Thermoleptolyngbya sichuanensis A183: one gene and its partners. The protein of the gene in region 2 binds, or shares a complex with, the protein of the main gene of each other region. Links are inferred from orthologs where the notes say so. Each region holds a gene or a part of one and is shown on either strand. Other genes may lie near its edges.

Region 1 (4,735 bases), 4.1 Mb from region 2 along the record:
TCGCTCAGCGGCAAGTATCATACGGTGGTTTGCCTGGACGTGCTGATCCACTATCCTCAGGAAGACGCAGCGCGCATGATTGCCCACCTGGGTTCCCTAGCAGAGTCGCGGCTGATGCTCAGCTTTGCGCCCAAGACGCTGGCCTACAGTCTGCTCAAGAAAATTGGCGACTTTTTCCCCGGCCCCAGTAAGGCCACCCGCGCCTACCTGCACCGCGAGGCGGATGTGGTTGCCGTGCTGGAAAGCCAGGGTTGGATCGTGAAGCGCAACGCCATGGCCAAAACGCAGTTCTATTTTTCGCGGCTGCTGGAGGCCGTTCGCTAAGCGCTGGCCATCGCTTTTGCCTTGCCACGGGGTTTCCTAAGCGGCTGATTCAGGGCATTCTACGGGTGCATTGCTCATCTATATCGTTTGCGATATTCACCCGGCCTATGAAACTTCTTCGTCAAATAGCCTCTGGTGTGCTGCTCAGCCTGAGTCTGCTGTTTCTGATGGTGGCGGCGCTTGCGCCATTTGATGAAAGCGAACCCCCTGAAGAACGACGAGACATGGTGCTGGGTGGGCTGATGCTGGGGGTGCCGATGATGCTTGGGGGTGGCTGGCTGCTGTGGGGGTTGCACCGAGATTGGCGAGAGGAGGAGAGCGATCGCCTCCGCAGTCTTTTCTTTGAAACGGCGCGGGCCTATAACGGCTGCTTCAGTGTGATGCAGTTTGCCATGGCCGCCAACATATCGGGCAACATGGCCAAGCAATACCTGGACGAGCGGGCAAAGGAGTTTGAGGCCAACTTTGAAGTAGATGAGCAAGGCGGGGTGTTTTATCGCTTTCCGCTGCGTCAGTTCGAGCCGCCCCAAGACCTGTCTTGACTACCTGTCTTGACTATAGGTTCAGCCGACAGAGCGTAAGAATTTTTAACAAAAACTCTCATCAAATCAGACTACTGTAACAATTTAGGTGCTCTTTGCAACGGTTTAGTGCCGATTCGAGAGGAAACACGCCATTACCCGATGCAGTCCTTCAGCGCTGGCGTGTTGGGTTTATGTTGGGCGCAAGTCGGGCGTAAGGATCGGGAAACCAGAGCAAAAGTCTGGGTTTCCTGCCCCGGAGCGTCGAGTTGTGTCGATTAAGCTGGTTAAGAAAGCTGTCAAAATGCGCTGGAAAAGGCACCTAAACCGCTAGTGGATTTTCGCTAGTAGACGCATTTAGTTGGGATATTTAGCAGGACATTTAGCATGAGCAGCAATTTAGCATCCAAACTCCGCGAGGGAACCAAAAAGTCTCACTCTATGGCGGAGAATACGGGCTTTGTCGCCTGTTTTCTGAAGGGCACGGTAGAACCCACCTCCTATCGCAAGCTGGTGGCGAATCTCTATTTTGTCTATTCTGCGATGGAAGAAGAAATGCAGCGCCACCGTGAGCATCCGCTGCTCTCTCATCTCTATTTTCCAGAGCTAAACCGCAAAGCCAGCCTAGAAAAGGACCTGACCTATTACTTCGGTTCCAATTGGAGGGATCAGGTTGCGCCCTCGACCGCCGCGCAAGACTATGTGGCTCGCATTCGGGAGGTGTCGAACGAGTCTCCCGAACTGCTGATCTCCCATCTCTACACCCGCTATCTGGGCGACCTCTCTGGGGGGCAAATTCTCAAGAAAATTGCTCAGAACGCGATGAATCTGTCGGAGGGTCAGGGCACTAACTTCTACGAGTTTGAGCAGATTCCCGACGAGAAGGCGTTTAAGGTGATGTACCGCGATCGCCTCGACAGCCTGCCCGTGGATGAAGCCACCGCCGACCGCATCGTGGACGAAGCCAACGCTGCCTTTGGCATGAATATGTCCATGTTCAAAGAGCTAGAAGGCAACCTGATCAAGGCGATCGGCATTCAGCTCTTTAATCTGCTCACTCGCCGCACCCGTCGCGGCAGCACCGAACTGGCAACGGCAGAGTAGGGATCAGAGGATCAGAGATTCAAATTTAGGGATTGCAACTTGGGGACTCATTTGGGGTTCTCATGCGGCATTCCGACAAATCGGGTGAGTCTTTTGGGTTGGAGCGTTCGCGTTGAAGCCGAGCGTTTTGGACAAAAGGATTGACCCGATTGTTTTTTACAACATGGTTTTTGCACAGCCAGGACTTGTACAGCCAGGACTTGTACAGCTAGGACTTGTGCAGCCAGGAGTTACGCTGTTTTTTGCCGATGTAGGGCGATCGCCCGACCTCACCCTAATTCCTGTAACCGACCCTGAACCGCATCCCTAAACCCTGGGCCCCGATTCGGCGTAAAATTCAAAACACTGGCTAGTCAATCCCTGGCCGTTGATTCCTTGCGCCGGGCCTTACGAGATGCGTTTTGAAAAGATTCTGATTGCCAACCGTGGTGAGATTGCCCTCCGCATTTTGCGGACTTGCGAAGAGATGGGCATTGCCACTGTGGCAGTGCATTCTACTATTGACCGCAATGCGCTGCATGTGCAGCTTGCGGATGAGGCGGTGTGTATTGGCGAGCCGCCCAGCAGCAAGAGCTATTTGAACATTCCCAATATCATCGCGGCAGCGCTCACCCGCAACGTCAGCGCGATTCATCCCGGCTACGGTTTTTTGGCAGAAAATGCCCGCTTCGCGGAGATCTGCGCCGATCACCAAATTGCCTTTATCGGGCCCTCTCCGTCTGCGATGCGGGCGATGGGCGACAAGTCTACGGCCAAGGAAACGATGCAGCGAATCGGCGTGCCCACTGTGCCGGGGAGCGATGGGCTGTTGACCGATGAGAAAGAAGCACTGGCGATCGCCCGCAAAATTGGCTATCCCGTCATCATCAAAGCCACAGCGGGTGGCGGCGGCCGGGGAATGCGGCTGGTTCGCAGCGAAGCGGATTTGGTCAAGTCTTTTCTGGCGGCCCAGGGCGAGGCCGAAGCAGCCTTTGGCAATCCCGGTGTGTATCTAGAGAAATTTATCGAGCGGCCCCGCCACATCGAGTTTCAGATTCTCGCCGACGGCTATGGCAACGTGATTCACTTGGGCGAACGCGACTGCTCGATTCAGCGCCGCCACCAAAAGCTGCTCGAAGAAGCGCCCAGCCCCGCCCTCACGCCGGAACTGCGGGAAAAAATGGGGTCAGCGGCGGTGCGCGTGGCCCAGGCGATCAACTACCTCGGCACGGGCACGATCGAGTTTCTGCTGGATGCCTCCGGTCAGTTCTATTTCATGGAAATGAACACGCGCATCCAGGTCGAGCATCCCGTTACGGAGATGATTACTGGCATGGACTTGATCGCGGAGCAGATTCGCGTGGCCCAGGGCGATCGCCTCCGACTCACTCAAGAGCAGGTGCAGTTGCGCGGCCACGCCATCGAATGCCGGATCAATGCCGAAGACCCAGATCAGAACTTTCGCCCTGCCCCCGGACGCATCAGCGGCTATCTGCCCCCCGGCGGCAACGGCGTTCGCATTGATTCCCACGTCTACACGGACTATGAAATTCCGCCCTACTACGACTCGCTGATCGGCAAGCTGATCGTTTGGGGGAGCGATCGCCCCACGGCTATTCGCCGCATGAAGCGGGCCCTGCGCGAGTTCGCCATCACGGGGCTGCCCACCACCATCGGCTTCCACCAGCGGATTCTGGAAACGCAGGATTTTGCAGACGGGCGTGTTTACACCAATTTTGTGGAGCAGATCATGCAACGGTAGGCGCGGGTTGATCAAAAGCCTGGGGGATGGAAGCCTCATCCCCAACCTCATACCAAACCTCATCCCCAACTTCACACCCAACCTCATACACCACCTCCTCCCCTCAACCGCTCAATCAACGCCTGCCGCATGACCTCGACCGGAACCTCCTGCCCCAGCCACAAACGCAGGGCAGCGGCTCCCTGCTGCACCAGCATTTCCAGACCGCTGATGGGCATTGCGCCGAGGGCAGTGGCCTGCTGCAAAAAGCGGGTGGGGTTGGGGGTATAGATCAGGTCGTAGGCGATCGCCCCTGGTTTCATCGTCAGCCCTGGCTCTGCACCCAGCGGCGAAGCCTGAGTATGGGGTTGCATCCCGATGGGCGTGGTGTTGACCAGCAGAGTTGCCCCAGGGAGGAGATTCGGCAAATCCTCCCACGGATGCACCGAGAGCGTGGCAATCGGCGAGTTTCGCCAGCTTTGCTGAAAGGCTTTGAGCTTGTTTAGGTCGCGCCCGACGACGTGGATTTGCGCCAGTCCCAGTTGGGAACAGCCAGCGACGACGGCCCGCGCCGCGCCGCCGTTTCCCAAAATCACTGCCGTACTCTGGCTCCAGTCGGGCGATCGCTCTGGGGGCAGGGTCAACAGCGGCGACAGAAATCCCTCCACATCAGTATTGGTGCCGGCCCAGCCCGTTTCTGTTCGCCAGATTGTGTTGACCGCGCCCACCGATTGGGCAATCTCTGAAATATGATTCAGAAACGGTATCACAGCCTGCTTGTGGGGAATCGTGACGTTGAAGCCGCGCAGACCGATGGCGGCAAACCCGGCGATCGCCTGGGGCAGGTCTTCCGGCGCAACGGGCAGCGGCAGGTATACATAATCCACACCGAGATGGGCGATCGCGGCGTTGTGCATCACAGGCGAGAGCGAGTGGGAAACGGGATGCCCAATCACGCCCAAAAGTTTCGTAGTGCCAGTAATCCCGGTCATCATAGGTGCTTCAGCGGTGCAAATGGGATGCAAATGGGATGCATTAATGATGCATTAGTGCAAATTGAGGGAGC
Region 2 (6,031 bases):
CTGGGCAGCATCGGCTTGATGTAGCGTCCCCGATCTTCCGAAAAGATCAGACTGCGCGACCCCGACTTGCCGCGTCGATTGGCCATCTGAGCAAAGTACAGCACCGACGGGTCGAGCAGCACGCCCTCTGGGTCAAAGATAAACTCCTCCGGGAGTTCCGGCGGATCTTGGGACTGGTCTTCTTCGTTCTCGTCTTCGTCGTCTTGCTCGTCTTCGTCCTGATCCTGGTCAGACGGCTGCTGATCCTGGGGCGGCGGGGGTGGCGGGGGCGATTCATCTTCGGGCGGCGGCTGGAGATCCAGCGCCCGGGGCACAATCACCAGCTTCACAGCCACGCGCAGATCGTCGGCGCTGACCTCGGTACGCCCTTCCAGCGCTGCGTTTGCCTTGGCCACCCGCACAGCAAACAGTTCCGCCCGATGCCCCTGCACGCCGCCGCGCAGCGCTTCCTGAACCAGATACTCAATCTGGGTGCGGGAAATGGTGACATCCTGGAGCCACTCGCGGGCGAGGATGATCTGGGTTTTGAGATTGTCCAGTTCTTCGCGATAGAGCTTGAGAAAATCTTCCGGCGACTGGGCATAGTCTGTAGCCCGCTCTACGGCTGCCACACGCTGGTCTAGCCCCAGGATTTCGTCCGCCGAAAGGGCGATCGCAATTCGGTCGAGCAAATGATTTCGCAGGTCGCCCTCTTCGGGGTTATAAGTGGCAATCAGCAGCGGCTTGCAGGGATGCTGAAAGCTAATGCCTTCGCGCTCAATCTGGTTGCGTCCCTCCGTCAGCGTCGTCAGCAGCAGATTCGCAATCTGGTCATCCAGCAGATTGATTTCGTCCACATACAGCACGCCTCGGTGCGCCTCTGCCAGCAGCCCCGGCTGGAATACGGTTTCCCCCGCCTTGATGGACTGAGCCACATCCACCGAGCCGAGCAGCCGATCTTCCGTTACGCCCAGCGGAATTTGGATAAAGGGAGCCGGGATGACGTGCGTGGGCAAAGCAGAATCCGCTTCGGGATCTGCTTTGAAATCCGCTGCTGCTTTGACCTCTGCGTATTTTTTCAGCGTGTCATCATCCCAGGCTTCGGGCAGGAGCGGATCGGCATTGCAGCAGGAGCCTTCGATGACTTCGATGGGGGGCAACAGCGCATGAATAGCGCGGGCCATGACGGATTTGGCCGTGCCGCGACGACCCGCAATCACCACGCCACCTAGCCCCGGGTCAACGGCGCAGAGCAGCAGGGCCAGCTTAATCGCCTCCTGTCCGACAACGGCGGTAAGGGGAAAACTGAGGGGTTGATCGGTCAACGTGGCGGCAGGCATGGCGAAAATCCAGGCGGGTTCAGGCTTCCAGCATATTCAGCATATCAGGAAGCGGGGCAGGGGGTTGGGGCTAGAGGGCGGAAAAGCGATCGCTCGCGTCCAGCAGCGCCGTCCGAATTCCTGGTTCGTTCATCGAGTGGCCTGCATCTGGCACGAGAATTAGCTCCGCCTCGGGCCAGGCGCGGTGAAGCTCCCAGGCAGACACCGCTGGACACACTACGTCGTAGCGCCCCTGCACAATTACGCCGGGAATGTGGCGAATGCGATCGACGTTTCGCAAGAGCTGGTCGTCTGGTTCAAAAAAGCCCTTGTTCACAAAATAATGGCATTCAATCCGGGCAAAGGCATCGGCAAACTCCGCCTCTGCAAAGCGCTCCTTTAGGTTGGCATCGGGCAGGAGCTTGCTGGTACTGGCTTCCCAGACCGACCAAGCGCGGGCCGCCTCCAGCCGAATTGCCGGGTCATCGCTGGTCAGCCGTCTGTAGTAGGCGCTGATTAAATCGTGCCGCTCCTCCGCAGGAATCGGCTTCAGGTAGTCTTCCCAGGCATCGGGATAGATGTAGCTGCATCCCTCCTGGTAGAACCACAGCAATTCCTTGCGCCGCAGCATGAAAATGCCCCGCAAAATTAGCCCCTTGCAGCGGTCGGGATGGGTCTGGCTGTAGGCGAGAGAGAGCGTGCTGCCCCAACTGCCGCCAAAGACCACCCAGCGATCGATGCCCAGGTGCGTCCGAATTGTCTCAATGTCATTCACCAAGTCCCAGGTGGTGTTTTCGCGTAGTTCGGCGTGGGGCGTGCTGCGACCACAGCCCCGCTGGTCAAATAGAACCACGCGCCACTTTTCCGGGTCAAAAAACTGGCGATAGCTGGGCGTAATGCCGCCGCCGGGGCCGCCGTGCAAAAAGACGACGGGTTTGCCTTGGGGGTTGCCCGCTTCTTCGTAGTAAATGGTGTGTAGGTCGGAAACCTGGAGGGTGCCAGAGGCGTAGGGTTCGATGGGGGGGTAGAGATCCCGCATGGGAGGAGAGAGAAAAAAGAGGGAAGAAAGAAGAGGGAAAAAGGAAGAGAGAAGAACGAAGAGGGAAGAAGGAAGAACGAAGAGGTGGGGGGAGGGGTGGTGGTGCTGGTCTGTATCCTTATTCGGGAGTGTGTGGGGCGATGACGGTGGTGACTTGGGATGTGCGATCGCACACGATCCAGCCCAGGTCTGGGGTTACATCGGCAGGGTTTTCGGTGACGCGAAAGAAGACTTTGCCGTCGGTTCGAGACTCGATGGCAAAATCGGCGCGATCGGCGTAGAGGACTTTGTAGCCCCGATCTTGCAGGCAATACTTGGCCCAGGCTTTGAGGGAGTGCTTTTGCGGCTCGTAGGGAATCGGAGGCTGGCGAAACACCTCCTGCATTGCGGCGATGAGTTGCATAGGGGCGTAGCAGCAGGATCTCAGTAAAGACAACAGATCCACCATACAAGCTTTTTCCTGTCCGGATGGTGACCGCTTGCAATGACGGCTTATATGCGGTGTGAAATTATTGAAACTACTGAAATTACGCTGAAATTGCTATCGAAGCCACAACGAGATTACAACTCGTGGGGAATTTTGAGTGGCAAGGTTTCGGGTACGGTGTCGGGGACGTGAACCGCGTGGGTTGCGGGCTGTGGAGGCTGATGCAGCAGGATGAGTTGGGCCAGGGTTTTTTTCAACTCAGTGCGCGGCACGATGGTATCTACAAAGCCGTGGTTGAGCAAATATTCCGAGGTTTGAAAGTCGTCGGGGAGCTTTTCGCGGAGGGTCTGCTCGACGACACGCCGCCCTGCAAAGCCGATAGTGGCCTGGGGTTCCGCCAGGATCAGGTCGCCCAGCATAGCAAAGCTAGCCGTTACGCCGCCCGTTGTGGGATGGGTTAGCACGGGGATGTAGAGCAGACAGGCTTCTCGGTGTCGCTCTAGGGCCCCGGAGATTTTCGCCATTTGCATGAGGCTGAGCATTCCCTCCTGCATTCGTGCGCCGCCAGAAGCACAGACGATAATCACTGGGAGGCGATCGCGCGTGCCTCGTTCAATCATGCGGGTCAGCTTTTCGCCCACGACAGACCCCATGCTGCCGCCCATAAAGCGAAAGTCCATCACGCCCAGCGCCACGGGCAAATCGTTCAGCCGTCCAACGCCTGTGGCAACAGCATCCCTGAGGCGTGTTTTTTCCTGAGTGTCGCGGATGCGATCGCTGTAGGATTTGCGATCGCGAAAACCCAGCGGATCGGTGGGCGATAGGTGTTCGTCCAGCGGGGTCCAGGTGCCTGGATCGATCAGTTGCTGAATGCGCTCGTCGCTAAAGATGCGGTTGTGATGCTTGCACTCTGGACAGACCATGAGGTTTGCCCGCAGGTCTTTGGTATAGGTCAACACGCCGCAGTTGGGGCACTTGCTCCAGAGTCCGTCGGCGATTTCTCGCTCCTGCTGATTCTGGCTGATGGCACCAGCTTTGCGTCGATTTGCAAACCAGTCAAACAGAGACATGAAAAAAACAGGGGATAAAGGGTGGTGTTAAATTTCGCTGAGGCGGCGCTCTATGGCAAAGGCTCTATGGCAAAAGAGAATGGAAAGAGTGGATTGGGGAAGATTCTGTGAAAACGGGAGACTTTACGTAGAAGACTTTACTAAAGGGATAAGTGGGGAGGCGTTTCTAGTGTGCTAGGAGAGGGCGATCGCCCCTCTGCGCTACTCCGGTTTTACGTCCTCTGCGTCATCGATAGGACTCAGCAGCAGCAGCGCCGTCCACCAGTCTCGCGGGTCAACCTGCACCGCCGCAGGCGTGCCCCCGCCGAAATGCGCCTGAACGCCCTGTGCCACCACCCGCGCCGGAATCTCATGGGCCGCCAGCATTTGCTGCATGAGTTCTGCTTCCAAATAAGTATTGGTGGTTCTCAACGTTGTCCAAGCCACATCCGTAGCGTATGTGATTCAAACTACGATGTTGATTCTATCAGAGGCGGGGGGAGATCAGGGGTTGGGGGTTGGGGGCCGGAGCGGTTCTGCGTCCTGTTGCTTTGCTCTGAGATCTTGATTCTGGCTTTTAGATTAGCGATTTTAGATTGCCAGTTTTAGATTCCCAGTTTGAGGGGCTGCAAGGCTTCCAGCCATTTCCTCTGGGGCGCTGTTTGGGGAATTTAGGGAATTAGGGAATTTATTGAACAATGCCCCAAAAGAGCCCCAGGTAGCCGCGAATCAGGCTCTCTCCAAAGAAGACGGCGAGAATCGCGCCAAGTGCCAGAAACGGGCCGAAAGGGATGGGCTGGCGACGGCTGAGCAGGCCAAGGGCGATCGCCCCCCCGCCCACAAATGCCCCCAACACGCACGCCAGAAACCCCGCCAGCAGCAGCAATTTCCAGCCTAGCCACGCCCCCATCATCGCCGCCAGCTTTGCATCACCGCCGCCCATTGCGGTTTGCCCCAAAGCTACAGAGCCAACAAACGTTATCAGATCCAGCCCCCAGATGCCCAGCACTGCGCCCACTACGCCGCCCATCACCGCTGCGGCGCTGCCCATCAGTCCGCCCTGCCCAGTGGCGACTCCCTGCGACCAGCCCATCGCCGCCTGAAAGACCAACCCCGCCACCAGTCCCGATTGGGTCAGCACGTTGGGCAGGGTGAGCGTATCCAGGTCGATCAGCGCCAGCGCCATCAGCCAGCTCACCAGCGCCCAGTAGCCCACCGCAGGCAGCGGTAGCGCAAAAGACTGAGCCACGGCGACAAACAGCAACCCTGTAATCAGTTCCACCAGCGGATATCGGGGGGAAATCGACGCTTTGCACGTTCGACACTGTCCACCCAACCACAGCCAGCCCAGCACGGGCACGTTGTCGTAGGGCCGGATGGGGGTGAGGCAAGAGGGACAGCGAGACGGCGGATGCAGCAGCGACAGCCCTGCCGGAATCCGATACACCACCACGTTGAGAAAGCTGCCGACCGATGCGCCGATGAGGAACACGATCAGTGCCCTCAGTCCTTCAAGAATTAGCTCCATAGACCAAAATTAGACAAAAATTAGACCAAAGTGACCGAAAGCCCTTGAATCCTAGTCTCTGTAGGCGCTGCAATGTCAAGCTATGGCCAAAAGTCAGGGCGCTTTCCAGCAGTTTGCAATTCTTATCTTTCGGGGCGATTTTCCCCACAGTCTCCACAAGCTTTCCACAGCGATATCGAAGTTTTCCACAGGGGATCGGGTAGTTTTCCACAGGCTTCTACGGTGGCATTGGGGCTAGAGGAATTTTCTGGGGAATTCGCCAAAGGGCGATCGCCCCCTCAGAATCATCGGGCTTTAATGAAGTTTCGTAACAAAAAACGACCTCAAATCCGCATTGCACCGTAAAACTTTTTTAAATCTAAAGCCCTCTGCAACAGTTCTTAAGGTTGACAACCCCACCCCCTCCTGGCGCAAAATGATGCGACCTGCTCAATTAAAGCGCTCCTTGGCAGAGGGGACCGACTATCACCAGAGTTCGATTTTTCGGTCTGGCGTGTCGCTATCCGTCCTCTGGCGAGAGTTTGCGCTGCTTTTGTGTGCCTGAGCGTCGGGACAAAGCGGCAACTTGCTGCCTCCCCTCACCTCCACCATCAGGTGCGTGCCTTTTCAAAACCTGACCTCATTCTGGCTGGCCCAGTCAAACGAGAGGGTTTATCGAGTTTGGTTCCTGCGTCCGAGCTTCTGTTTCAC
Region 3 (4,743 bases), 1.5 Mb from region 2 along the record:
CGGTGTCCCAAATTGGCGTGTTGACCGATCCGGGCGAAAAGGTGACGACGCGAATCCCGTGGGAGCGCTCCTCGGCTGCCAGGGTTTTGGATAGGGCAATTAGCCCCGCCTTGCTGACGTTGTAGGCTCCCCATCCGGGAAAAGCGTGATAGCCCGCGATGGAGGCGATGTTGATAATCACACCCTGGCCACGATCGCGCATTCCTGGCAATACGGCCTGGATGCACTGAAAGACGCTGGTGAGGTTGAGATTGATCACCCGCTGCCAGTCGGGGAGGGGAGTCGTCAGCAAGTCTCCGGTGTAGCCGATTCCGGCGTTGTTCACCAGAATGTCGATAGGGCTGGCTGTGGCGATCGCCCCTATTTTTTCAGCGACCTGATCCAAAGCTTCCAGATCGATGGGATATGTGTCTGCCGCTACGCCCAGTTTGCGAGCCGCTGCGGCGACTGATTCCAGGGAGTCGGCAGAACGGGAAACCAGGGCCAGGTTTACCCCCGCTTTAGCAAAGGCGATCGCCGTGGCTGCGCCAATGCCCCGACTGGCTCCGGTGATCAGGGCGCGGGTAGGAAGAGCGTGAGACATGAGTAAAATCCTGAACTGATGAACCAGCGTGAAAGGAATAGAAAAAAACAATGGTTAAGCCAGCCTGTAGCCAAAACTTAAAATCGCAGGTGGGTAGCGAACTGGGAGAAACTCCAGTTCCAAGCAGCGGTATGAAGCGATTGATGAAAAGAACGATTGGTTAAAAACAGTTGGGTTAGCGGGTGAGTTAAAAAAGTTAGAAAATTGGATTGCTAGCGTCAAAGAGTCCTGAGTCTAAGTCTGGCGTGGGCTTTTGATCGGGCGACATCTGGCTAATCCGTGCCATCAGGCATTGCAGTGAGGCGATCGCACGGCGAGTGTCCAGAAGCCAGACCAAATCCATCAGCAATGGCTCTATCCAAATCAAATCCAAGCCTCAATGCCTAATAATTAGCATGACCGAAACAGGGCCCCATTAACGAGTATTAAGCGCTACACACCAGGATTGGCTCCAAAATTTTAAAAAATGTTACGGACTCGATTTTAACACTCATAAACCAGACTCGACCAACTTCCTCTGCTACGCTATCTGATTTTGTCAAAGGGAGTAGTGGGCAAATCCGTCCGGTCGCCGAGCTCAAGTCCCATTTAGAAATCTAGGGGCTGGGCCTATCAGTTCAGCCACCCCAACTCCTTTCGCGTCGCTCAAGCCGACATCTCCTGAAAGATTCCAATCTTGCGAAACTTTTGGTAGCGCAGGTCACGCCGCTGGGCGTTGGTGAGGCTATCAAGCTGGGCCAGGTTTTCTAGGATGGCGGCCTTGAGGGTGGCGGCGGCCTGGAGCGGATTGGCGTGGGCCCCGCCCAGCGGCTCCGGCAAGATTTGATCTAGAATGCCAAGCTGTTTCAAATCTTGGGCGGTAATCCGTAGCGCCTCGGCCGCCTGGGGCGACTTGGCTGCGTCTTTCCACAGGATGGCGGCGCAGGCTTCGGGGCTGGCGACTGTGTAGACCGAATGCTCAAACATCATCAGGCGATCGCCCACGCCAATGCCCAGCGCCCCGCCCGAACCGCCCTCGCCGATGACAGTGCAGAGGATCGGCACGTCCAGTCGAAACATTTCGCGCAGGTTGTAAGCGATCGCCTCCCCCTGGCCCAGCCGCTCTGCCTCCAGCCCCGCATAGGCCCCCGGCGTGTCGATAAACGTCAGAATGGGCATTCCAAATCGATTGGCGTGGTTCATCAGCCGCATCGCCTTGCGATAGCCCCCCGGCGAGGCCATGCCAAAATTTCGCGCCACGTTGTCTTTTGTGTCGCGCCCCTTTTGATGCCCCAGCAGCACCACGGGTCGTCCGTCCAGCCGCCCAATGCCGCCCACCAGCGCCCGATCGTCTGTCCCCGTCAGGCGATCGCCATGCAGTTCGATCCATTCATCGGTCATGGACTGAATGTAGTCCAGCGTGCTGGGTCGGCGAGGATGCCGCGCTACTTGGAGCCGCTGCGCCGGGGTCAGGTTTTGAAAAATCTCCTGCCGGAGCTGATCGGCCCGCTCCTCTAGCTTTTGAATCTGATCGGACACGTCTACCTCACTTTCCTCTGCCAGGTCACGGATTTGCTTGATACGCTCCTCCAGATCGACCAGGGGTTTTTCAAAATCCAGCAGCAGGCGACGTTCCGATGTGGGCATGGCTCAGGGTTAGAGGTTGAAAACTAGCTTGGGGTTGAGAACTGGGCTGATCACCCAAGGGTTCATTTTAGCAATCCGTCGTTCCCTACAATTGCTCCAACGGCTGCGCCAGGGGATTTCAGACATCAAAACTATTGAGCTTTCCTGAGTTGGCCCCAGGAAAAAATTGATGGTTCTGCGGGTTGTTCCACGCCGTCCCCCCAGACCTGATTCCCGTTCACCCAATCGGGTGAGCCAGGTAGGTGAGGTAAGGATTGGGGCGATCGCCCTACGATAGGCACGACACTTCTGACAGCTTGGCTAGAGGAGGCAAAGCAGATGCTCAAACACAGCGGCGTTCGTACCATTCCAAATATCCGAGTCGTTGTGGTTGCTTTTGTCGCCCGCCAGGCCCAACGTCTCCAGACTAAGGTTCAGATTATTCAGATTTTGCGGCAGTTGCTCAGCCCCCCACGCGGAATGCAGCCGGGGTTGCTGATGCGACGAAGCGGCCGCTGGGGCGCAGCAAGCTTTTCCAAAGCCCTTTTCAAAGCCTCTGGGCTGAAGGGCGCGGAGGAGTTTGCCCATTGCGGATAGCCCGCGGATAGCCCGTGAATAGTCCGTGCAACGGTTCAGCATTTTGTTTGCGATCGCTGGGCCCTGCGTCCCCTCAGGCGACTTCAAGATTTAGCTAGGTCTAGAGGCTTCTCTGACCTGCATTTGCTTCCGGTTTTAGACACGGTTTGACGCTTCATCCGTCGTGCCCGCAGGTTGGTTCATGGGCGGGCGGTTGAGGAATCGGCGTTGGGGCAGTTGCTAGAACAGTTGTCGGAACGGTTATTGGAACGCTTGTCGGAACGGTTACTGGAATAGTTGTTGAAACGGGCAAGGTGGGTTTGGTTTGCCAAAAGCGGGCGATCGCCCTGGCCCGTACCTCAATGTTCGCCTCCGTTCAAACTCTGGTTGATGCCTTTATCGACCGCATCGCGGTTGCCTCTGGTGCTTCACTGGTCGAGCCTTGCCACCGTAGCGTGAGCCAGGTTTCGCAGCACACGCGGTGCCCGCAATAGGTTCCTGATACGCTCTACAACTCCGCAGCGCGATCGCCCTAGTGGTGTTTGCCAAGGCTCCAACCCGCTGATTTTGCCTCCTCTGAGGGTGCAGATCAGCATTTCCCTCGACGGATGGCGATGGTTTGACCCGGTTTGAGGTTTGACCCGATTTAACTACAGCGACGGGCAGGCAAGCTGGCTTTTGCTGCACCGTGCCCAAAGTCGCCTCTTCATCTCACCATTCACCCCTGGAGTCTTTCTCATGAATACGATTCATAAACCCGGCGACCTAGAGCCGAAGCCGGGTTCTGCAACCAGTCTGGCAATTGACGGCAGTTGTTCCCGCAGATCTCGCTGGGCAAGGCTCTGGGACAGCTTGCTTGACCACCTGCTGAGCTATGCGGGCGACCCTGGCGAACCGCGTGTTTGGTTCGAGCGCGATCGCAATGGGGAAAGCTGGTGGTGTGCCCATGACCCAGTGACGGGCGATCGCGTCCGCTGTCACACGGGTACAGAACTCCGCGCCTGGTTGGAATCTCGGTACAATCGCCCCTCTAGCCGCTCGACTCACACCGCCCGCAGTATCGTGCCACCGATTCATCGCTGGTAGTGGGAGTGATGGAGCGAGAGATGGGAAAAACGAAAAACGAAAAACGAAACCTCTTCCCTCTTCTCTCTTCCCTCTTCTCTCTTCTCTCTTCCCTCTTCCCTCTTCCAACACCCCAATCCCCAACCCCTGACCCCTGAATCTCTAAAACCTATGAAACCCTGGCTTACGAAAAACACGATTTCAGCCGAATCGCGGGAGTTATTTTGGCTGGCGCTGCCGCTGGCGGGGGCGCAACTGTCGCAGTCGGCAACGGGCTTTGTCGATACGGTGATGATGGGTCGGCTGGGCAGCGAGTCGCTGGCGGCGGGCGGATTGTGTGCGACCTATTTTGTGGCGCTGCTGCTGCTGGGCGGGGCAGTCGTGGCGGCGGTCAGCCCGCTGGCGGCGGAGGCCTACGGGGCGAACAATCCGCAGCGGGTCGGCGCGGTGAATCGGCAGGGCCTCTGGCTGGCGCTGCTGCTGAGTTTTCCTATAGCAGTGCTGATCTGGCACGGCGACGCGGTGCTGAGCCGCACGGGGCAATCGGCAGAGATGCTGGATCTGGGGCGGCCCTACTTGCGGGCGATCGCCCTCGGCTATCTCCCCGGTGTGGGTTTTGCCGCGCTGAAAAGCACCGTGTCGGCCCTGTCGCGCCCCCGGCCGATCATCCTGATTATGCTGGGCGGAATGCTGATCAACATGACGCTGAACTATGCACTGACGCTGGGCAAATTTGGGCTACCGCAGTTGGGGCTGGCGGGCATCGGCTGGGCCAGCACAATTTCGCTGTGGAGCATGTTTGGGGCGATCGCCCTCTACATCCTGCGGCAATCGTCGCTGCGTCCCTACGCCCTCCTGAGCCATCTGCATCGGTTTGACCCCAAGCTGTTTCGAGAACTGGTGCGAATTGGGCT

The links. Proteins that work in one complex are often made in the same cells at the same time.
Region 1: the proteins of accD (region 2) and accC are in contact, whole or in part, in a solved structure (PDB 8UXZ), measured with the Escherichia coli proteins. The link is inferred for Thermoleptolyngbya sichuanensis A183 from one-to-one orthologs.
Region 3: the proteins of accD (region 2) and HPC62_RS12020 are in contact, whole or in part, in a solved structure (PDB 8UXZ), measured with the Escherichia coli proteins. The link is inferred for Thermoleptolyngbya sichuanensis A183 from one-to-one orthologs.

What each region holds. Positions count from the first base shown.
Region 1 is NZ_CP053661.1:5,488,129-5,492,863, reverse strand. What follows is about bases 1,696-4,516. They hold accC (acetyl-CoA carboxylase biotin carboxylase subunit), read left to right. Parts: upstream 1,696-2,343; coding sequence 2,344-3,690; downstream 3,691-4,516. Other genes in these bases: HPC62_RS22765 (shikimate dehydrogenase), read right to left, coding at 3,774-4,516; HPC62_RS22775 (hypothetical protein), read left to right, coding at 2,113-2,259; HPC62_RS22780 (biliverdin-producing heme oxygenase), read left to right, coding at 1,696-1,949. Outside these bases: bchM (magnesium protoporphyrin IX methyltransferase), read left to right, coding at 1-324; HPC62_RS22785 (hypothetical protein), read left to right, coding at 432-866; more of HPC62_RS22780, read left to right, coding at 1,233-1,695; more of HPC62_RS22765, read right to left, coding at 4,517-4,661. UniProt on the Escherichia coli protein: This protein is a component of the acetyl coenzyme A carboxylase complex; first, biotin carboxylase catalyzes the carboxylation of the carrier protein and then the transcarboxylase transfers the carboxyl group to form malonyl-CoA.
Region 2 is NZ_CP053661.1:1,385,988-1,392,018, forward strand. The notes cover bases 1,867-4,768. They hold accD (acetyl-CoA carboxylase, carboxyltransferase subunit beta), read right to left. Parts: upstream 3,835-4,768; coding sequence 2,899-3,834; downstream 1,867-2,898. Other genes in these bases: pip (prolyl aminopeptidase), read right to left, coding at 1,867-2,337; HPC62_RS05945 (hypothetical protein), read right to left, coding at 2,456-2,740; HPC62_RS05955 (hypothetical protein), read right to left, coding at 4,036-4,260; HPC62_RS05960 (prepilin peptidase), read right to left, coding at 4,502-4,768. Outside these bases: bchD (magnesium chelatase ATPase subunit D), read right to left, coding at 1-1,319; more of pip, read right to left, coding at 1,390-1,866; more of HPC62_RS05960, read right to left, coding at 4,769-5,341.
Region 3 is NZ_CP053661.1:2,862,927-2,867,669, reverse strand. What follows is about bases 220-3,048. They hold HPC62_RS12020 (acetyl-CoA carboxylase carboxyltransferase subunit alpha), read right to left. Parts: upstream 2,210-3,048; coding sequence 1,229-2,209; downstream 220-1,228. Other genes in these bases: HPC62_RS12015 (hypothetical protein), read left to right, coding at 2,528-2,785; HPC62_RS12025 (hypothetical protein), read right to left, coding at 780-956; HPC62_RS12030 (SDR family oxidoreductase), read right to left, coding at 220-583. Outside these bases: more of HPC62_RS12030, read right to left, coding at 1-219; HPC62_RS12010 (hypothetical protein), read left to right, coding at 3,079-3,258; HPC62_RS12005 (hypothetical protein), read left to right, coding at 3,503-3,850; HPC62_RS12000 (MATE family efflux transporter), read left to right, coding at 4,001-4,743. UniProt on the Escherichia coli protein: Component of the acetyl coenzyme A carboxylase (ACC) complex. First, biotin carboxylase catalyzes the carboxylation of biotin on its carrier protein (BCCP) and then the CO(2) group is transferred by the carboxyltransferase to acetyl-CoA to form malonyl-CoA.